DNA from 3 places in the Anaerospora sp. genome. Region 1 is predicted to be linked to each of the others. Evidence: riboswitches for the same ligand, from Rfam matches in the RefSeq annotation. Region 1 holds a riboswitch; each other region holds the start of a gene.
What was found. A riboswitch is a leader RNA that binds a small molecule or an ion and turns the genes downstream of it on or off. The one in region 1 is predicted to bind lysine.
Positions count from the first base shown of each region.

Region 1 (7,422 bases):
GACCACGCCGTTCCGTCCACTTGATTTTTATTATATCGCATTCCAGCATTTACAACAAGTGGCAAATCCACTAGCTTATTATATGCAATTAAGCCTTATAAATACTTCAGCCATCTTCCTCACGGAAGATGGCTGAAGTATTAATTTAAAGCGCCTACATCACGCATTGCCTGCTTAATATGCTCAAGTTCGTTTTCTGTTGCTGCCACCATCGGCAGGCGAAGCGGTCCTGCATTCAATCCGATCACGTTCACAGCCGTTTTTATCGGAATAGGATTAGTAGTAATAAAAATTGCTCGGAAAAAAGGATGAAGTTCTAAGTGAATTGCTTGTGCTTTTGCTAAATCTCCTAAGAAAAATGCTGTGATCATTTCTTTCATCTTTTTACCTACTATGTGCCCTGCAACACTGATTACACCCGTACCACCAACAGCCAATACCGGCAATGTCAAACCATCATCGCCGCTATAAACGAGAAATTCCGGTGGGGTAATCCGTATGATTTCAGAAACCTGATCAAGACTTCCGCTTGCTTCTTTGACAGCAACAATATTTTTACATGCTGTAAGCCGTGCAATTGTTTGTGGCAATATATTAGAACTTGTACGGCCAGGCACGTTATATACAATGAAAGGTAAAGCACTCGCATCTGCAATTGACTTAAAATGCTGATAATAGCCCTCTTGAGTTGGTTTATTGTAATAAGGACCGACAAGCATTGCGCCATGAACTCCTAGTTTTTCTGCCTCTTGCGTCAAAGCAATGGACGCGCGGGTATCATTAGATCCTGTTCCGGCAATAACCGTCGCTTGATCGCCGATCGCATCCAGAACTGTTGCGAATAACCGAAGTTTTTCTTCCTTGCTTAATGTTGCAGACTCGCCGGTGCTTCCGGCAACTACAACACCATCAGAACCATTTGCTACAAGATATTGGGCCAATTGTGCTGCGGCAGCATAATTTACAGATTGGTCAGGATTAAATGGGGTAACCATAGCCGTTAGAATTCTTCCGAAATCTCTCATATTATCCTCCCCTTTAATTGGATAACCCGAACCGTTCATGCAAGGCTGTAACCGCTCTATTGACATCGTCATTTTTAACAAGGACAGAAATGGACGTGTGGGAATCTACAGTTTGTAGTATCGGTATATCATTAAAAGATAATGCTTCAACAAAATTAGCCATTACACCCGGCACCTCACGCATGCCGCCGCCCACTACCGACACTTTAGCACAGTTGCGTGTTGTTTCCACTTCATAGCCAAGAGTTGCTAATTTGGCTATTGCAGTATCGGCTACCTCTTCCATAACTGTAAACATAATTAACCCCGGATGAACATTAATTAAATCAACACTAATCCCACTTTCAGCCATTGCACGAAAAACCTTAAAGCTTTCATTGTGAGTAGTTGCCGCATCCAAAATAACTTTGATTTGCATAACACCAGGCAAATACGTTACTCCAGTTGCTACCTTGTCAGAAACAGCTGTTTCACCGGTTTCTTTTTGAATTACATTTGTGATCAACGTTCCTGGAGCATCGGAAAACGTAGATTTTACCACTAGAGGAATGTTCTTTTGCATAGCAATTTCAACTGCCCTCGGATGAATTACCTTAGCCCCTTGATGGGCAAGCTGGCATACTTCACCATAACTGATTTGGTCTAATATTTTGGCATTTTTAACAATTCTTGGGTCTGCTGTCATAATGCCATCAACGTCTGTGTAGATTTCAACCAATTCCGCATTAAGAGCCGCTCCCAGCGCTGCAGCGGTTGTATCACTGCCACCGCGTCCCAGTGTCGTTAGTTCCCCGTCTACGGTCATACCTTGAAAACCGCACACAACAGGAGTTTTACCTATTTTTAAAAGATTAAGCATCCGTGAAGGATCAACCTTTAAAATACGGCCATTATTGAAATTATTATCAGTAATCATACCGGCCTGCCCGCCAGTCAGCATGACTGCATCAATTCCCGCAGCCTGCATGGTGCCTGCCATAACAACAGCCGATATGATTTCTCCACAATACATAATTTGATCAAGTTCTCTAGCTGCAATGTGTTGATACGTGTTTTTGGCTACGCCAATTAAGGTATCCGTTGCGTACGTATCCCCTTTACGTCCCATAGCTGATACTACAACTACAGGACGATAGCCTTGTTGGCGTGCATTTTCAATCTTTGACAAAACCATTTGTCGAACTTCCGGTGAGGCGACTGATGTCCCCCCAAATTTTTGTACGATAATACGCATTCTCTGCACCTCAAATTAAGTTTTGCTCAATCATATATTCGGCAATTTGTAAGGCGTTTAACGCTGCGCCCTTTCTAATTTGATCACCGACAACCCACATGTTGAGGCCGTGAGGTACAGAAGTATCTTTGCGAATGCGACCGACGAAAACCTCATTTCGGTCTGATGTATATAATGGCATCGGGTATATCATCTCATCCGGGTTGTCTTCAACAATCACTCCTGGGAAAGCATCCATTAGAGCCTTAGCTTCCTCTACAGTCAAAGGTCCTTCCAGCTCTAGATTGATTGACTCTGAATGACTCCGGTAAACAGGAACACGTACTGTCGTTGCCGATATGCCGATAGTCGAGTCACCAAGAATCTTGTGTGTTTCATGCACCATTTTCATTTCTTCTTTTGTATAACCATTTTCTAGAAAAACGTCAATTTGCGGCAAAAGATTAAATGCGATTTGATAATGCTTAGGCAGGCTGGCACTGGGCAGAATGTTAGCTACAACCGGACGTTTGTCGATTGTGGCTTTCACCTGCTCATCAAGCTCATCTATCGCTTCCTTGCCGGCTCCTGACACCGCCTGATAAGTAGAGACGATGATCCTCTTTATTTTTACTTTATCATAAATTGGTTTTAAAGCCATCGCCATAATAATAGTTGAGCAATTAGGATTGGCGATGATGCCCTGATGCTCATGAATAGCCAGAGGATTAACTTCAGGTACTACCAGAGGCACATTGGGGTCCATTCTAAATGCACTTGAATTATCAATAACAACCGCTCCGCGTTTGACCGCTTCCGGCGCAAGCGCTTTGCTTGCTGCTCCACCAGCAAATAATGCAATTTGCACATTTTCAAAGGATTCAGGTTTTGCTTCTTCCACCACATATGTCTGACCCATAAAGTCTATTGTTTTACCAGCTGAACGTGCTGAAGCCAGTAATTTCAAATTGGCAAAGGGAAAATTTCTTTCTTCAATTAGCTTTAAAAATTCCTGTCCAACTGCTCCAGTAGCTCCTAAAATTGCCACATTATACTTTTTCATACTACCACTCCATTCAGCATTTAATCCATTATTTGTTCTAAGCCGCAAACCAGACCACTTATTGAAAGCACTTTTTTACATGCTAGTACAACGCCGGGCATAAAGGATTCACGGGAGATGGAATCATGACGTACAACAAGCGTTTGTCCTAGACCACCAAATATAACCTCTTGATGAGCTACATATCCCGGAAGGCGAACGCTGTGAATATGTATTCCTGCGTAATTTGCTCCTCTGGCTCCTTGTAGCTTTTCTACTTCATCAGGATGTCCCTGCTCTAAAATTCCCCGTTTTTGGGCAATTAGTTCAGCGGTGCGCAAAGCGGTCCCCGATGGCGCATCAAGCTTCTGATCATGGTGAAGTTCAATTATTTCAATATGAGGAAAATACTTAGCTGCATCCTGTGCCAATTTCATCATTAGAATAGCTCCAACAGAGAAATTTGGTGAAACAAGCGCATTAACACCAGTCGTCGTGCATAATTCGCGAACTTCAGTCAGGTTTTCTTCTGATAAACCTGTAGTACCGACTACAGGACATACCCCACTATTCAAGGCAACCCGGATATTATTCATTACTGACTCTGGCCTTGTAAAATCAACCATGACTTGTGGTTTTGTTTCATTGATTATTGTTTGCAAATCATTGCCAATCATTACGCCAAGTTTGCCAACACCAATCAAATCACCAACATCACTAAAATCAGATTTTACATCAACCGCTCCTACAATTTGCAACTGATCATCTGTATGTACTGCTTTTAATACTTCTCTACCCATTTTTCCATAAGCACCACAAACCAATACCCGAATCACAAACGCCACCTCCGAAAATTAAAATAAGGCAGTCGGTAGAGCTAATCTCACCGACTACCTTATATAGGCAGAAATAAAGGATAACATGGAAAATATGATATTTCCCTTTATCCTAGTGAGATAGCGCTCCACCGAAGAACAACCTTCAGTGACAGTTTTAACACCTATTCGATGTAAAACCAGCGTGAAAGACCGGCATCATTTCACACTTCGGCAGTCAACCCTTTTCTTCCAGTTCATCGACACCACTCTTCCTGAAAGTACTCCTGTTGACCGCACCTCTACCTTAACCCTGTACAGGATGAGGTCTATTTATTTTACGTTCATTGTATAATAATGGTTACATGGAAGTCAACAAAGTTTTGAACTTTTTATCTGTATTTTACAGCTTATCTGTAAAATACACCTTCGTAACGCCTTATTTCATCAAGCCGTAACGACGAAATCTCTTCATAAATTAAGGCTGCCTATCATTCAGGCAGCCTTAACTATCAAATATTAAGCGCGCATTTCCATACGCAGTCTATCGGCGATCATTGCCATAAACTCTGAATTTGTCGGTTTGCCTTTTTCCAGTTTTACCGTGTAGCCGAACAAACGATTAATCATATCGATATTCCCTCTGTTCCAGGCAACTTCAATCGCATGACGAATTGCTCTTTCCACACGGCTGGGAGTAGTAGAGTATTTTTCGGCAATCATAGGATATAAAACTTTAGTAACGGCACCAAGCAGTTCAATTTCAGATATAATCATCATGATGGCATCCCGCAAATATTGATAACCTTTAATATGAGCAGGAATACCAATTTCCCGAATAATATTGGTTACTTCAACGTCAACAGATTTTGCTTTGATTGCTTGCGCAGTTACCTGCGGGCGCTGAGTAGTAATCATACCGGCAAGCTGCCTGATACGGCTAACCAGTACTTCCATATTAAACGGCTTCAACACATAATAATCTGCACCTAATTCAACAACACGCTGTGTGATTGTTTCTTGACCGAAAGCGGTCAGCATAATAATTTTAGGGCGCTTACCACCGGTAGTATTAATTCGCTCTAATACACCAATGCCATCAAGATGTGGCATAATAATATCAAGAATAACGACATCCGGCTTTTTTTCATCAATGATCGATATGATTTGCTCGCCATTGTAGGCAACACCTACTACTTCAATATCAGGCTGCTGGCTGAGATACTCATTCATGATTTCGGAAAACTCTTTATTATCATCCGCAAACGCCACTTTGATTCGTTCTTTGAGCACTTGAACATCCTCCCTGCATCGTTTTACATTTTTATAAATTCGACAAAGTTACGTCAATTCCTTCCTTTATTGGAAAAAAATCCAAATTTCTTCCATTTATATAATTAACTTCCAGAATGCTTGTTTTTTAGTAATTTATAATCAAAAAAGATCATTATTCCACTTTTGTATTAGTGGATAATGATCTCTCTTATTATCTACTCTATCAAGAAGCCTGTAAATAAAAATCGTCTTTATAACTAAATAGTTTATAAGCAGTCTGTTTATTTTTGGGTGGAATAAGCCCGCTTTCCATCAGCATCCAATCAATAAAAACGCCATAACCGCGCGTTGGATCATGAACAAATACATGCGTTACGGCACCAATCACACGTCCATTTTGAATAATAGGACTACCGCTCATTCCCTGCACTATTCCGCCTGTTTTATCAAGCAATCGGGGATCAGTAACTTTGATAACTAATCCTTTTCCTTCTGGAGCCTCTTGATAATTGATTTTTTGTATTTCAATCGAAAATTTTTCAATTGTTTGGCCATCTACGACGGTAAGTATTTCCGCCGCTCCTGTTTGCACTTGGCTCATTGATGCAACTGGCAAAGCTTCAGGATATAAATTGTTTTCAACTGGAGTGTTTAAGTTGCCATAAATTCCAAAAGGGGTATTTTTCTTAATATCACCTAGTAATTGGCTTTCTTCAATAAAAACACCTATTTTCTCGCCAGGTTGTCCTCTTTTTCCATGTTGAATGCCTGATACTGTAGCTAAAACAATTTTGCCTTGATTGCAATCAATTGGCTGATTTGTATCGCTATCGGTAATAACATGCCCCAATGCTCCGTAATTTTGCGATTGAGGTTCAAAAAATGTTAATGTACCAACACCGGCTGCACTGTCACGAACGAATAAGCCAATACGGTAACGCTTTGTATCTTTACATAAAACAGGTGTTAAACTGACATGCAAGCGATTGTCACCACGTTTAATTAATACATCAATAGGTTGGTTGTTTTTTCCACTCTCATCAATAAGCTCAGCTACCTGTGCATCACTTTGAACGGGATTGCCATTGATACTAAGCATAACATCGCCAACTACTATGCCGCTATCTTTGGCTGGAGTGACATATTGGTCCTTTGTGTTCAATACGGGAGAGATGCCAACAACGATGACTCCTTGAGAATGAAGCACCACACCAATCGAGTGGCCACCGGGAACAATTTTAAGTGATGGCAATACATCCACTTCAACGGTTCGTACCGGTATTAATCCTAACAGCTTAAAATCAACCGTAGCCGTGCCACGATTGACTGATTCTAAAGACACGGGTCGGGAAAGAGAAAAAACGGAAAGAGGCGATTGCAGACGAACGGCTTCATTTTTTCCATCATTTACGGTAACAGTAAGCGGAAAGTTGACTGTAAACAATGCAGTTTCACCTTCAATTACGCGCATATGCGGGGGAAGGCCATAAATATGACGGAATTGAGGAGAAAAAGCAAAGGCAACGATGAGAGATGCAATGAATAGGCCTACTATAGATCGCCGGCAAATGCCTTTCATATTTTTGCCATCACTCCCTTTGTTTACTAATTTAACCCTTTTTCTATCGGCTGCTTTTGGTCATAAATTAAAGATTCCCGAAAAAAAAGCGGATTATTCCGGAGTTATTAGCATAGATTGTCAAATAAAGCTGTTAAGGTTGATTTTAAGCAAAAATAAAGCGCAAGCTCACGCTTGCGCTTTATTTTTCCATATTTCTTTTTTTTCTTTAGCCATTGCAACTAACTGAGATGTATTTTCCAAGGCAATTGCTGTGATGCTTTTTCCTGTAATCATGCGGGTAATTTCCATAATTTGCTCATCTTCAGATAAACTACGGACTGTTGTATAGGTCCGCTCACCTTCCGTAACCTTCGTGATGTAATAGTGACCATCAGCCATGCATGCCATCTGAGGCAAATGCGTAATACATAGTACCTGCTTATTGCAGGCAACTAAAGCTACTTTTTCAGCAACCATCTGTGCAGTTTGTC
Region 1 covers NZ_DALZUO010000012.1:29,834-37,255, reverse strand. The annotation lists gene dapA (4-hydroxy-tetrahydrodipicolinate synthase) at 141-1,025, opposite strand; gene dapG (aspartate kinase) at 1,039-2,259, opposite strand; gene RTR76_RS11405 (aspartate-semialdehyde dehydrogenase) at 2,270-3,301, opposite strand; gene dapB (4-hydroxy-tetrahydrodipicolinate reductase) at 3,322-4,116, opposite strand; lysine riboswitch at 4,230-4,408, opposite strand; gene spo0A (sporulation transcription factor Spo0A) at 4,615-5,388, opposite strand; gene spoIVB (SpoIVB peptidase) at 5,594-6,949, opposite strand; gene recN (DNA repair protein RecN) at 7,118-7,422, opposite strand, start outside.

Region 2 (7,422 bases), on a different contig from region 1:
TCGATAGAGCATGGTTTTATTGGTCTCAAAGAAGGTCTGATCGGACTTGATATTGCAATATTGCCTGATACGTATCAGATTGATATCTATGACAATGGTGTTGGTCTGCCGGAACATTTCGGGCAGCGTTCTTCCAGCAGTCTTGGCCTCCAAATTGTCCGTACACTCATTGAGACAGATTTAGGCGGTCGTTTTGAATTATATTGCAAAAACGGCACTCATGCCTGTATTACCATTCCTAGACCAAGGGAGGGAGAGTAATCCATGGAAAACTTACGAATTGTAGTTGCTGATAACGAATCCATCATCCGCATGGACTTGCGTGAACTTCTGGAAGAGGCAGGCCATACGGTGGTAGGCGAAGCTACCGATGGTGTTAAAGCCGTTGATTTAGCCCGCAAACATCGCCCCGACCTGGTCATCATGGATATTAAAATGCCAGAAATGGACGGCATTACTGCTGCCAAAATTATCTCTAATGAGAAATTAGCGCCTGTATTGCTTCTGACTGCTTTCAGTCAAAAGGATATTGTGGAGAAAGCTAAGGATTCCGGTGTTTTGGCCTATTTGGTTAAGCCAGTTAAAGAGGTAAATCTTTTTCCTGCTATGGAAATTGCTATTTCCCGCTTCCAGGAGTTTGCGGAACTGGAACGGGAATTGGAAGACGTGAAAAACTCGCTCGAAACTCGCAAAATTCTTGACCGGGCGAAAGGCATACTCATGGATGCATATAACCTGAGTGAAAATGAAGCGTATCGCCGTATTCAACAATACAGTATGAGTAAACGGAAATCGATCCGTGAAGTGGCGGAAGCAATAGTCGAAGCGTCAACCAAAAAAAAATGAGATTGTATAAAATCGCCAGAAGGTGAAAAACTTACCAAAGGCGGTTTTTTTTTTGGCAAAAAAAATATGCATTTTTTGCCTAAGCCCCTTGATTTTTACAGTTAAATTAGATAATATTAGTATTGTAATTAGCACTCGCCATCATCGAGTGCTAACAAGAAGTCAAAACAAAAGTTATATAAAAGGAGGTCTTTTCAATGATTAAGCCATTAGGCGACAGAGTAGTCATTAAGGTACTGGAAAGAGAAGAAAAAACCAAGAGTGGTATCCTGCTTCCCGATACTGCCAAGGAAAAACCCCAGGAAGGCCTGATCGTAGCTGTTGGCACTGGTAAAGTACTGGAGAACGGACAACGCGTGGCGCTGGAAGTAAAAGACGGCGACAAAGTTATATTCTCCAAGTATGCTGGTACTGAAGTGAAACTCGACGGCCAAGATTATCTGATTCTTAGTGAAAGAGATATCCTGGCAATCGTTGAATAACTTCTTAATTTAAAAATAAATTTGTGGAGGTAATACATAAATGGCTAAGCAAATTCTTTTTGACGAAGAAGCACGCCGCGCACTGGAAAGAGGCGTAAACGCACTGGCTAATGCTGTAAAGGTTACTCTTGGACCTAAAGGCCGCAATGTTGTTCTGGACAAAAAATTCGGTGCACCTACTATTACTAATGATGGTGTAACGATTGCCCGTGACATTGACCTGGAAGATCCGTTTGAAAATATGGGAGCTCAATTGGTGAAAGAAGTTGCTACTAAAACGAATGACGTAGCAGGCGACGGCACCACGACAGCTACCCTTTTAGCTCAGGCTATGATTCGCGAAGGTATGCGCAACGTTGCAGCCGGTGCAAATCCAATGATCCTGAAAAAAGGCATTGAAACTGCTGTTAAAACACTCGTAACCGAGATTAAAAGCAGTGCAATTGCAGTAGAAGGCAAAGAAGCAATTGCGCAGGTAGCTTCTATTTCCGCTGGCGACGAAGAAATCGGTAAACTTATTGCCGAAGCTATGGAAAAAGTAGGCAAAGACGGCGTAATTACTGTTGAAGAATCAAAAGGTATGGGAACTGAACTGGAAGTGGTTGAAGGTATGCAATTCGACCGCGGCTACATTTCCCCTTACATGATTACTGATGCAGACAAAATGGAAGCGGTTATTAATGAGCCGTATATCCTGATCACTGACCGCAAAATTGGTGCGATTGCCGATATGCTGCCTGCTCTTGAAAAAGTAGTGCAAGCAGGTAAAGAATTGCTGATTATTGCTGAAGACGTAGAAGGCGAAGCACTGGCAACTTTGGTTGTCAACAAACTTCGTGGTACTTTCCGCGCTGTTGCTGTTAAAGCTCCTGGCTTTGGCGACCGTCGTAAAGCAATGCTCGAAGACATTGCCATTCTTACCGGTGGTGCGGTTATTACCGAAGAATTGGGACGCAAACTTGACAGCGTAACTCTGGAAGATCTGGGCCGTGCTCGTCAAATCCGCGTATCCAAGGAAGAAACTACCATTGTTGAAGGTTATGGCGACGCTGAAGAACTCAAAAAACGCGTTAGCCAAATCAAAGCACAAGTGGAAGAAACTACTTCCGATTTCGATAGAGAAAAACTGCAAGAGCGTCTGGCTAAACTGGCTGGCGGCGTAGCGGTTATTCAAGTAGGCGCAGCTACTGAAGTTGAGCTGAAAGAGAAAAAACTTCGCATTGAAGATGCTTTAAATGCTACTCGCGCTGCAGTAGAAGAAGGTATTGTAGCTGGCGGCGGCACTACCTTCATCGACATTCTGCCTGCACTTGAAGGCTTAGAGGCAGTTGGCGACGTTAAAACCGGTATTCAAATCGTTAAACGCGCTATTGAAGAACCAGTACGTCAAATTGCCAACAATGCCGGCCTGGAAGGCTCCGTTGTTGTAGCAAACGTGAAAAAGACTGGCAAAGGTATCGGCTTCAATGCTCTTTCCGAAGAGTATGTTGATATGATTGCTGCTGGTATTGTAGATCCTGCCAAAGTAACTCGCTCTGCCCTGCAAAATGCAGCAAGCATTGCAGCGATGGTTCTTACTACCGAAACTCTTGTTGCTGACAAACCGGAAAAAGACGGCGGCGCAGCAGCAGGAATGGGCGGTATGGGTGGAATGGGCGGCATGGGTGGCATGGGCGGCATGATGTAATCACGCCTCTCTAGCTTGTGGCATATAAGGGTCTATTGTGCGATAAATCCTTAAGGAACACAGCCTGACCAATTTCATCAATAAAAAAACTAATTCAACTTGGATGAGTGACCAGGTTAAGTTAGCTGAGGCTTCTCATGAGTTCGCATGAACTTGTGGGGAGCCTCTTTTTATGCCGCCTATTGGGCGGTCAAAGATTTTCTAACTTGCTAATTCTCTGTTCAAAATTAGTAAGCAGCTCGCTCAAAGCATTTTCTGTTCTTTCATTTCTGAATCGTTCTTTTCTTTCGCAGCGTTGAGCTAATAATTCTGCGCCAAATCCAATGATATGTCCCAAAATAGTAACTGCAATAGCTAAAAGTATTAATCCATCCACATCATCACATTTCATAATTGTAACTCCCATAAATTTTATACAGTTTATGATTTAGTCAATATTTTGGTTCAAATGAAAAAAGATATTGCAGATGAGAATTTGTTCTGATATTGCCTTTGCTTAGTTTTGTCCTATAATAAAGGAGGGAGGTAGATAACATGCAAGACTATACTGCGAAAGCCCTGCTGCCGGCCTGCAGCTTAAATGAAATGATATTGCGTCAATTATGGGTTTGCTTCGGACAAGCGGGCACTTTTACCTGGTGTGCCGAAATTGGTACAGGTGGAGACCGCCTTGGTAAGGACAATGACCGCCCGTCTCAAACCATACAAGATTGGCAGCAAATGATTACCTTGCTGGAGCAGCTGGCATATATTGATTATATAGTGCTTACTGTAGAAGTACCGGACTCTGGCACCATTGCTATTGTCTTTTGCAATTACCCCCCTGCAGGCGGCTCTTATGTAATAACTGGTAAACTTGAGAAATGGGTGCACGAGAAGGCAGAAGCGATTCAACATGTATTTACCGCCCGGCAGGATGAACAGACAACTCGCATATATAGCAAATGGGTTTTTGGTGCAATTCAAACGCTTCTGCCACTTAGCATTGCGTTTATTGTAGTGATTGCAGCGGCTGTTCTGCTAATCCCGGCAGAGTTTAGGCGCAGCGATTTTATCTGGTGGATAACAGCCGGTACGGTTGTGCTTACGCTGCGGCTCGCTTACAGTATCTCAGATCAGCTGATCCTGTATATAGTAAAAAAATTCCCCTACGTACGCTGGCAATAGGAAAACGCATAATGGGCCATCTTCAAGCATAGATTGGTAGTGTATGTTGGGAGGTGGAGCGGAATTATGATTCTTGATTTGCGCCGGCTGTTTAGCCATCGGCACATTTTTTTCAGTATCATCGGTCTTTTTGCCATCAGTGCGGTTTATGTCCAGGTTTCGGATCAAATTAATACCAATGGCCCTATCGCAATTGCAGCTACCAGGACGGAGCAAAAGGTAGTGGCATTGACTTTTGATCATTCGTGGGGCAATAAATTTACGCCATCCATTTTGGATACCCTAAAGAAAAATGATACGAAAGTTACTTTTTTTATCATGGGACCCTGGGCAAAAAAGTTCCCGGAAGTTGCTCAGCGCATGGTAGCCGACGGGCATGAAATAGCCAGCCATGGCTATCGCCATGAGAACTATGGCGATAGAACGCCGGAATGGGTAAAAGAGGACCTTCAGAAAGCACATGCCCAGATTAAAGAAGTGACAGGCGTAGACGCAACCTTGATGCGCCCGCCAAATGGACACTATAATCAAAAGTCGTTGCAGGCCACTCAGGAAGTTGGCTATAAAACGATTATCTGGAATGTAGACTCTTTGGACTGGAAAAATCCCGGCAGGGACGTCATCGTTGACCGGATTATGAAGCGACTCAAGCCAGGGGCGATTATTCTCATGCATGCATCTGACACACCGGTTCAAACGGCAGAGGCATTGCCAATCCTGATGGAGAAAATAAAAGCTGAAGGCTATCAGATCGTTACGGTCGGTGAGCTCTTGGATAAGTACAGTGAGAAAGGCATACAACGCCACTAATTAAGAAAGTTTCGGTACTAGTAATTTGACCGGGTTAGGTTTGAGGTTAGGTTGGGGAAAAAGATACTCAAGATAAACCAAAATTTAATGCGGTTAATGTACTAAAGGTTGACACTTGTTGCTGTCAGGCGCTATACTAGTATAAAATAAATATTGTTAGGTAGAGGTGCGGTTATTAATAGTAAGTATCTTGAGCTGGCCAGCGAAGACAGATACTGAAAGGAAGGGCCGCCGAAGTGAATGGCAGCAGGCCTGCTCCCGTTTGCTGGTTCTGGGCTGAATCAAGCACAGGACTGTCATCCGATTTACGGATGGAGCGCTATCTTGCACGGCTAAGTTAATTGAGTTATAAACTAGCGGTTTGCGAAGATAGTATTTACGCGAACCGCTTTTTATTATTTTAAGCGGTTTGCTACAATATTGAGGAGGAATAGAATTGGCTGATAAAAAAATTCCCGTTTCCAAGCAGAAACTTGAAGAAATTATTCGCAGTTATCCAACCCCCTTTCATCTTTATGATGAAAAAGCAATCCGCGATAATGCCCGTAACTTGTTGGCAGCTTTCGCTTGGGCTCCCGGTTTCAAAGAATATTTTGCTGTAAAGGCTGCGCCTAATCCCTATCTGATGCAAATTCTTAAAGAAGAAGGCATCGGTGCTGACTGCAGCTCAATGGCGGAATTAATTCTCGCTGAAAAAGTAGGCGTCACCGGTACTGATATTATATTCTCATCGAATGATACTCCCTATGATGAATATGTGAAAGCAAAAGAACTGGGCGCGATTATCAATTTAGATGATATTACCCATATTGCTTATCTGGAAAAACATGCCGGTTTGCCGGAAATGATTTCCTTCCGCTATAACCCCGGTCCGCTTCTCAAGAGCGGCAATACCATCATCGGGTTTCCTGAAGAAGCGAAATATGGCTTGACACGGGAGCAGATTTTTGAAGCATATCGTATCTGCAAAGCTAAAGGGGTTAAACGCTTTGGCTTGCATACGATGGTTATTTCAAATGAACTCAATCCTGACTCCTTTGTGGAAACAGCCAATATGATGTTTGATTTGGCAGTCGATATTCACCGCGAATTAGGTATACGCGTGGAGTTTATTGACCTTGGCGGCGGTATTGGCATCCCGTACCGGCCAGAACAGGAAGCTGTTGACCTGCAGTATGTTGGCAAGCAGGTCCACAAGGCCTACGAGGCTAAGATCGTTGCAAACGGTCTTCATCCGCTCCAACTGGCGCTCGAATGCGGCCGTATGGTTACCGGACCTTATGGTTATCTGGTATCAACTGTGCTGCACAAGAAAAACATCCATAAGAACTATGTCGGACTTGATGCCTGCATGGTTAATCTGATGCGGCCTGCTTTGTATGGCTCGTATCATCATATTACCGTACTCGGCAAAGAAACATGGCCTTTGGACCATGTCTACGACGTAACGGGATCGCTGTGTGAGAATAATGATAAATTTGCAATTGACCGTGCCTTGCCACAAGTGGATATCGGTGATTTAGTCGTTATTCATGATGCCGGAGCACATGGTCATGCTATGGGCTTTAACTATAATGGCAAACTGCGTTCCGCTGAATTGCTGCTGCGACCTGATGGATCGGTCCGGATGATTCGTCGCGCAGAAACACTGGAAGATTTGTTTGCTACTTTGGATTTTGATGCTCTAGAAGAGAAGCAGCTGGCAGCAGCAACCAAAACACAAGAATAGCAGGTAATGAAGCTGTTTAGAGAGACAGTCACAATCAAGTGACTGTCTCTTATTTTTATTGTAAAAATATATAAATTTTTACAGTCGGTTCTTATATTTTGCTATAATAGTTTTATGTCGTTTTAGCTAAAGGAGAGATATTGTGTTTGAACTGAATCATGCTCGTATTGATAAATTGGCCATACATAAAGTCGGCAATAAGTTAAAAGGGGAAGGCATGACAATTACTCCTGCTCTTTACCCGCTGACAGATGGTAACTTAGAAGAAATACTGCTTAAATACTTTTTGTCATCTTTTAAGAGTGAACAGTTGTACTCTTTTCACCATGAGACGGATATTCACCTGAATGAAGTGTATATGTGTGTCAGCAGGGCTTTTATTAACAAACAGAATTTTTATGACCAATCAGTTAATGTATTAAAATGCCTGTATGAGAATTCCACTAATCCCAAAGTTAAGCAAGGGGAATTTTATATGGTTTATTTGGCTGACTGTATTTTAGACGGACAGGCAGTTGATGCTATTGGTATTTTTAAAACAGAGAATAAAGATACTTATCTGCGGATTAGTGAGCATCGTCTGGATATTACCATTGCCTGTGAGGATGGTATTAATGTCCGGAAAATGGATAAAGGCTGTCTTATTTTTAACAGTCAGTCACTTGGCGGCTACCGGGTGGCAATTATCGATAAAGGCAATA
Region 2 covers NZ_DALZUO010000003.1:65,833-73,254, forward strand. The annotation lists gene RTR76_RS03900 (histidine kinase N-terminal domain-containing protein) at 1-261, shown strand, start outside; gene RTR76_RS03905 (response regulator) at 265-846, shown strand; gene groES (co-chaperone GroES) at 1,044-1,328, shown strand; gene groL (chaperonin GroEL) at 1,369-3,015, shown strand; gene RTR76_RS03920 (hypothetical protein) at 3,206-3,406, opposite strand; gene RTR76_RS03925 (hypothetical protein) at 3,550-4,182, shown strand; gene pdaB (polysaccharide deacetylase family sporulation protein PdaB) at 4,249-4,992, shown strand; lysine riboswitch at 5,146-5,322, shown strand; gene RTR76_RS03935 (diaminopimelate decarboxylase) at 5,429-6,721, shown strand; gene RTR76_RS03940 (nucleoid-associated protein) at 6,864-7,422, shown strand, end outside.
Region 2: it holds a riboswitch for lysine, as region 1 does, so the genes downstream of both, RTR76_RS03935 (diaminopimelate decarboxylase) here and dapB (4-hydroxy-tetrahydrodipicolinate reductase) in region 1, are expected to answer to the same signal.

Region 3 (7,422 bases), on a different contig from region 1:
AAGGAAATCAAAGTCTGGTGCTTGAGAGCCTAGGAACGCTGCAATATAAATCGGGTTGTCAATTGCAAGGGGCTGGCCAGAAAGACCGGCAAGAGCAATCCCTACTACACCATGTGTTAATGCATCCATCCATTCACTTCCCTACATGCTTGTTTCCAAGAAGTTTACATAACATTATAGCATGAAAGAATGGTAGAACGTCTACGGTAAGTTATGGATGCTAGCACCCTATTTTTATCGTTTTTACGCTAATAAGGTACAAGGTTAAGGGGATGATTAGTGAGGAATAATAGGGTTATAGGAGGTGAGACTTTGGATAAAAAACAGTATAGCATCGAAGTAGAGGAGGAAAAGCAGCTGATTCGGCAAAGTGCCGATCATGTTGGAGGCATTACGGAAGCCTCTGGAGGGGTTGATCCTGACATTGATGAAAACTTAATGCGATTATCCGGAGGACCCTGATAAAAAGATAAATCCCCATCCCGTTGGTAATGGGATGGGGATTTATCTTTTATTGCTGGCGTGACTTGCTCTGTAAGTCAGAAGAATCTTTTTTATTTAAAAACAGCAGATAGAATAGATAAATTGCGAAAACTACCGGGACTCCGGTATAAAGGACAATTTGCTGGGACTCATCAAAGTAAAGACTGGCAATAATTCCGGCATTAAGGAGAAAGGCCAATATTGGTACTAGAGGGTATAAGGGAGTCCGAACTGCCAAGTTTTTTAATTGGCCACCCAACTGTACATATTTACGGCGGAAATTCAACTGGCACCAGGCAATAATCATCCAAATCAGACACCCTGTCAGACCTGTACTTGACATGAGCCATATGTAGACAGTATCAGCTGCATACGTTTCAGTCAGAAGGGATAGACAGGCTAGCAATAAGGTAATTAGTACGCCGCCATACGGAACACCGTTCTTATTGAGGTTGCCCAGCCAGGAGGGTGCATGACCATCTTTAGACATGGACCACAGCAGGCGGGAGCAAGCATAGAGTGCCGAGTTGCCGGCAGATAAAGCAGAGGTTAACACAACAAAGCTCATAACATCTTTGGCAAAAGGAATTCCCAGACGTCCGAAGACATGGGCAAAGGGACTCTCCAGTACTCCGGCTTCTTCCATCGGGATGGTAGCTGCTAGAATAATAATAGCTAATACATAAAATATAATAATTCGTAGTCCGATACCGCGAATAACTTTAGGCACGTGTTTTTCAGGATTTTGACACTCACCTGCGGCAATTCCGACAAGCTCTGCCCCTTGGAAGGAGTAGACTACAGCAATCATAGTTAAAAATACGGCACTAAACCCATTGGGAAATAAGCCGCTGCCCGTATTGTAGTTTGAGAAACCGACAGCTCCTTCATTACCGGAGAAGCCAAAAATCAGGCCGGCACCGGCAATAATAAAGCCAACGATAGCAGCAACCTTAATGCTGGCAAACCAAAACTCTGTTTCACCATAGGCTTTTACGGAAATGAGATTTAGCAGGGCCAAAGCTACAGCAAAGACTGCACACCATATCCAAACAGGAACCTGAGCAAACCAGTGATGCATAATAATTCCGGCTGCTGTGAAATCTGCAGCAATACAAATTGCCCAGTTTATCCAATATAACCAGCCGGTAGTAAAACCTGCGCCAGGGGAAATAAACCGGGACGCATAGCTTTGGAATGAACCAGAAACAGGCATTGCTACCGTTAGCTCCATTAAGCAAAGCAATACCAGGTACATAACAAGGCCGCCGGCAAGATAAGCGAGGATGGCGCCAAAAGGCCCTGCCTGATGGATTGTTTGGCCTGAACCCATAAATAGTCCGGTGCCAATGGTCCCCCCAATAGAAATCATCATTAAATGGCGGGGGAGCATATCACGTTTTAGCCCTTGCTTCTCCGGGCAGAGTTGTTCTAGATCAACACTTGCTTTTGACATGATTTAACCTCCTATTTATTTGCGTAAAAAAGCAGCGTGAACAATCTCACGCTGCTTAAGATAGATATCTTAGCGCTAATGAGATAGTCCTCCACCTAAAAACATTTTAGGTGACAGTCTTGCACTTATTCAGTACAAGCCCAGCAGCAAGTGATTGCCTCAACCCGCGCTTCGGCGAATATCCCTTTCCCTACAATTCATCGCATTGGCAAAGCTTATCGTAGATAATCATGAGTATTCGCGCCTCTATCTGGCACACTATTTATTTCTAAATATGATTATAGTATACTCTTTGTGGACACGTCAATGATTTGTCTTTTTACGATGGGGAAAATACCATAGAATGAAACGAGAATAGTATTGACTGATATGAGCGAGTGTAATATGATGGTAATAATTCAATATCTAAAGGGGAGTAGCTATTAGGTATAGTCAACACCACTGCTAACGCATGGCTGTACCGTTGGAATATCCAACAGCGAGACCTTTAGTATGGCCATATACATACTAAGGTCTTATTTTCGTGGAGAGAAAAGGCCTTACGACGTTTGTAAGGCCTTTTTATTGTTTTGCTATAAAAATATGGTGAAAGGGGTTATTTCGATGGAACTATTGGCAGCGTTAGGCAGTATTACATTCATCAATCTAATACTAAGCGGCGATAATGCGGTCATCATAGCTCTGGCTAGTAGAAACTTACCCCCCGAACAGCGCAAAAAGGCTGTCTTATGGGGAAGTGCGGGAGCAGTGGTATTGCGGATTGTTTTAACTATGATCGCAGCTCTCTTGCTACAAATTCCTTATGTACAATTTGCCGGTGGTTTAGCTTTATTATGGATTGCTGTAAGCTTACTAGGTGATGACAAACAACATGATGTAGCTTGTAAAGAAGCAGCAAGCTTTTCCGAAGCAATAAAAGTAATTTTATTTGCCGATCTTATTATGAGTCTTGATAATGTCCTGGCTATCGCCGGAGTTGCTAACGGCAATATGCTGTTACTTATCGCCGGGCTGGCAATGAGTGTTCCGCTAGTTATTTTTGGCAGTCAGATGTTGATGTCTCTTATGGATCGGTATCCAATTATAATTTATATTGGAGCGGCTATTTTAGGCTGGACAGCAGCCAAAATGATGGTAGCAGATGCTGCTATGGGGCCGATTCTTGAACCCTATGCGCTATTGCTTGAACTTGCATTGACGGCATCTGTGGTTGGCGTAGGCCATTGGCTGAAAGTCCGAGCGCAAAGTGTTCCCGCAAACACAGAAGGTGCTCCTGCTTTTCGGGATGGTGAAAAATAAGTAAAACAACCGGTTCGCTTAAGCGAGCCGGTTGTTTTACTTATATGCACTATGTGTCAGAGATATTGACAGGGAATATCCTGACTGCTACCATAAAATTGTGTATACTGCTTTCAGACAAAATAAATTGTAAGGATGCGTTTTGATGAACGAAATTACCAGTATTGATATAGGACGGGCTGCACTCCGCATGGCGCTTAGTGAAACTCGGCAAGATGAACAAGATACCCGGCAGGGATTGCAAAAGCGAAATATACTGTCGGTGGCTGTTGACTTTGGCGGAGAGTTTGTTCCCTCTGTAAAGAAAATCATTGAAAGGGCTGTCGTAGCTGCACAGCGTCAGGGTGTTGTAGCTGCCAATCACGTAGGTGAGGGGGCGGTTGCCGGTGCTACAAGGGCAGCTCTCGAACAAATTGCCTCAAGAGCTATCGGCCTGAATGTGGGCGGAAAAATCGGCATTGCCCGTTATGAGGAACATTTGTGTGTGGCTATTTATTTTGGTGTTGGAGTCCTGAATCTTAACGAAGTGGCGGTAGGCTTAGCACATCGATCTTTGCCATCCGATCAACCATAGAAGAGCCGGCCTAGGGCCGGCTCTTCTTTATATATGGATATTTTCTTCAGGTAAGTATTGGCAATAAACGGAAATTGGATTATAATAGCTAATGATAATTAGTATCAATAGACCGATCGGCAAGGGTGGTTTTTTATGAATATACAAGCTTTTACTGTTGATGATTTACACGAAATTGTAGATGCTCTGTCTACGGCAGTAGATGCTAAAGATCCCTATACACACGGACACTCGGAGCGGGTAGCGCACTTAGCAATAGCTATAGCCAGAACAATGGGAATGACACGTGAGCAGCAATCCATTTTGCACATTGGCGCTCATCTGCATGATGTGGGGAAAATTGGTGTTCCTGACGCAGTTCTTTGTAAACCCGGCAGACTGACAGATGAAGAATATGCTGCCATCAAGATGCACTCGATGATTGGCTATAATATTGTTCGCAAAGTTCGTATTCTGCATCCTGTTGCTACAATTGTTCGTTCTCATCATGAACGAATGGATGGCAGAGGATACCCCGACGGACTGCAAGGTGAAGAAATTCCCATGGAAGCCCGGATCGTTGCAGTCGCAGATTCATATGATGCTATGACCAGCCAGCGTCTATACAAGGTTTGTGTTTCCCCGGCGGAAGCAGTAAATGAAGTTAAACGATGTGCAGGAACGCAGTTTGATGCCGATGTAGTCGAGGCATTCAACCAACTGTTTGCAAGCGGAGCATTGACAATCGAACAATCTGCATGAGCTATTTGCTTTTTTGGGGCAAATGGCTTTTTTTTCTGCCGACCCAGAAAAATAATGCCATCCCCACAATAACTACCGACAGACTGGTTAACTGAGCTGATTTCAGTCCCCACAGCAGCGTATTATAATCGCCCCGCAGGTATTCAAGAAAGAATCGGGCTGTCGAGTATAACACGGCATAAAGGATAAATACCTGTCCTTTAGCGTGATTTGTTGTGCGGAATAAGAGTAAGAGGACAAAAATGATAATGTCGATTTGACCTTCCCAAATTTCTGCCGGCCACAGAGGCTGGCTGCCGTAAGTCTGATAGGCTAATGTCGTAGAGGGATATAAAATACCGAAGTTACTGCCTGTAGGGTGCCCAAATGCATCCCCATTCATAAGATTAGCCATACGACCGATTGCTTGTCCCATGATAACTGCTGGAGCAGCTACAATATCGGCAAAAGCCCATGTATCTATACCATGTCGCTTAGTATAGAGGTAACCGACTAATGTTCCTAGCAGTACTCCGCCTTGAATAGCCATACCACCCTGCCAGACAAAAGGAATCTCCAATAGATGATCTTGGTAATAGTGCCAGTCAAAAAAGAATACATCCCACAAGCGGGCGCCTACAATGCCGCCTAACCCGCAATAAATCCCCATATCGGGAACATGTTGATGCCATCTCCCATCCTGCTTTGCAAAAAAATAGGCAGTTCCGGTGGCAAGTATAATCGCTAGGCTGAGAATCAGCCCATATGCTCTGATAGGGAAATCGCCGATAAAGAAGAGATACTGGTGCATAGAAACCTCCTGTTAATTAACTGATTAGTTATAGTTTACCAAAGGATGGGCTGCTGGTAAATTTAATTGTATAGGAATTTTACGTAAGGGTATCGAATAAAATCGGAGAATAGAGTATTTTGGAGGGATTATCGTGCGAAAACGATTTTTGCTTATTGCAATGTGTGTTATTTTGGCTGTTACAGGCTTATGGTATATAGCTGTTCATACTGGTAAGGCAACAAGACAAGTTCAGGCTCCTGCTGAGCTAGGTGTAACGCAAGGAAAGGGATTTGCCGGGTTTACACTTGCTAACTTGGAAGGTCAACAAATTATAGTCGGTCAAACGGGCAAAGTGACAATCATTAATTTCTGGGCTACTTGGTGCCCCCCATGCCGGGAGGAAATGCCGGAATTAGACCGTTTTGCCCAAAAATATCGTCGGTCAGTGGACTTCTATGCAATTAATATACAAGAGCACAGTGATAAAGTCAGTGAGTTCTTAAAACAAAGCAAGTATACAATGACTGTACTTTTAGACAGTGATGGTACGGTTGCAAAAAACTTCCGTATTAGTGCGATACCGACAACGATTGTTATTGATAAAGAAGGGATAATTAAGTTCCGCAAATCAGGGCCGGTGACGATGAATGAGTTAGAAGAGATAATGAAAGGCCTATAGGCCGTAATAATAACAGCCACCCAGCAATGCGGGTGGCTGTTATCGTTTGAGAAAGGTCAGCATTTGCCTAATAACCTGCTCTAAGTTTTTCTGGTCATCCGGTGTCGAGCTGTTACTGCTGCGTACAAAGTCCATTGCACTGTTTTCAAGCAGTGTAAGACCGATCTTTTCAATGGAAGAGCGGACGGCGGATAACTGAATCAGGATATTGCCACAGTCTTGTTGTTCGTCAACCATTTTCTCAATTCCGGCAATATGGCCTCTTACATTGCGAAGCCTGTTCAAGGTTTCCGTGCGTAGCAAAGATTCTGACATAGTACACCTCATTTTGTAGTTGAAATCCACATTTTGCAGAGTCGTTAATATATTAAACAGGTAAGAAGTGTCAGAGTACATTAACTCGACATAATATATAGTAGCATAATGGGTGAAGAGAGGTGATTAACGAATGAAATATGTTGAACGCCCATTAGTAATAATTGTTGTAGCGATGGCAATTCTGCAGGTGTTTGGGATAATTGTTGACAGTAACGTATTGGCTAACCACATCCTCCGGCTTGCGCTGGTAGTGCTAATGGTAATTTATGTTAGTTTTAGTCAATTCTGGCTGCATAAGATCAGAGCAGACTTAAAATTTCATGATACTATATGGCAGAGTATTCCCTATGGAATCGCTTGTTATAACCGGCAGGGGGAAAGAGGTTTTTGTAATGATGCCTATATACGGCTGCAAGCCGGTTGTCCGGGGAAGCTTTACAGCGCTGCATTGGAGCGGGCACTGGATGAGGGCGGCTTCCACACGTTAGCGTGGTCCGTAACGAATCAAACCGGCACCGTGCATATCGAGAGCCACTGCATGGCAGTTTTGCGAAATCGTTTTATAGCTGCTATTACTATGCTGAGAGAGAAAACCAAAGAGCAGGAAGCTTTTGAAAAACAGGAAGAGGAATACCTTGAAGTCGTTAAAGTGATGGTGAACATGTTTGAGTTAAAAGATCCATTTGGCCAGGGTCATTCTGTTACAGTTAGCAATTTAGCTCATGATTTGGCACAATCACTCAACATGACGAAAAAAGAAATTGCTGTTATTACAAAAGCAGCATTAATCCATGATATAGGAAAAGCTACTATTCCAGCGGATGTGTTAAATCAGGAAGAATTGACAGATTCCAATTATGAGATCATCAGAAAGCATGCCGCTATTGGTGCCCAAATAGCCGAAAATATACAGGGATTGCAAGAAGCTTCTTTATTGGTGCGCCATCATCATGAACGCTATGATGGACGGGGATATCCCGATGGCTTAAGCGGTGAGGCAATTCCTTTCGGATCACGGATGATTGCAATAATAGATGCCTTTGATGCGATGACGACAGGAAGATCTGTACTAGGACGGCGGGATGTCGAAAGTGCAATTG
Region 3 covers NZ_DALZUO010000002.1:230,210-237,631, forward strand. The annotation lists gene RTR76_RS03155 (metal-dependent hydrolase) at 1-129, opposite strand, end outside; gene RTR76_RS03160 (hypothetical protein) at 313-462, shown strand; gene RTR76_RS03165 (amino acid permease) at 512-1,939, opposite strand; lysine riboswitch at 2,016-2,196, opposite strand; gene RTR76_RS03170 (TerC family protein) at 2,543-3,238, shown strand; gene RTR76_RS03175 (HutP family protein) at 3,384-3,812, shown strand; gene RTR76_RS03180 (HD-GYP domain-containing protein) at 3,948-4,553, shown strand; gene lgt (prolipoprotein diacylglyceryl transferase) at 4,555-5,343, opposite strand; gene RTR76_RS03190 (TlpA disulfide reductase family protein) at 5,477-6,004, shown strand; gene RTR76_RS03195 (metal-sensitive transcriptional regulator) at 6,044-6,319, opposite strand; gene RTR76_RS03200 (HD domain-containing phosphohydrolase) at 6,453-7,422, shown strand, end outside.
Region 3: it holds a riboswitch for lysine, as region 1 does, so the genes downstream of both, RTR76_RS03165 (amino acid permease) here and dapB (4-hydroxy-tetrahydrodipicolinate reductase) in region 1, are expected to answer to the same signal.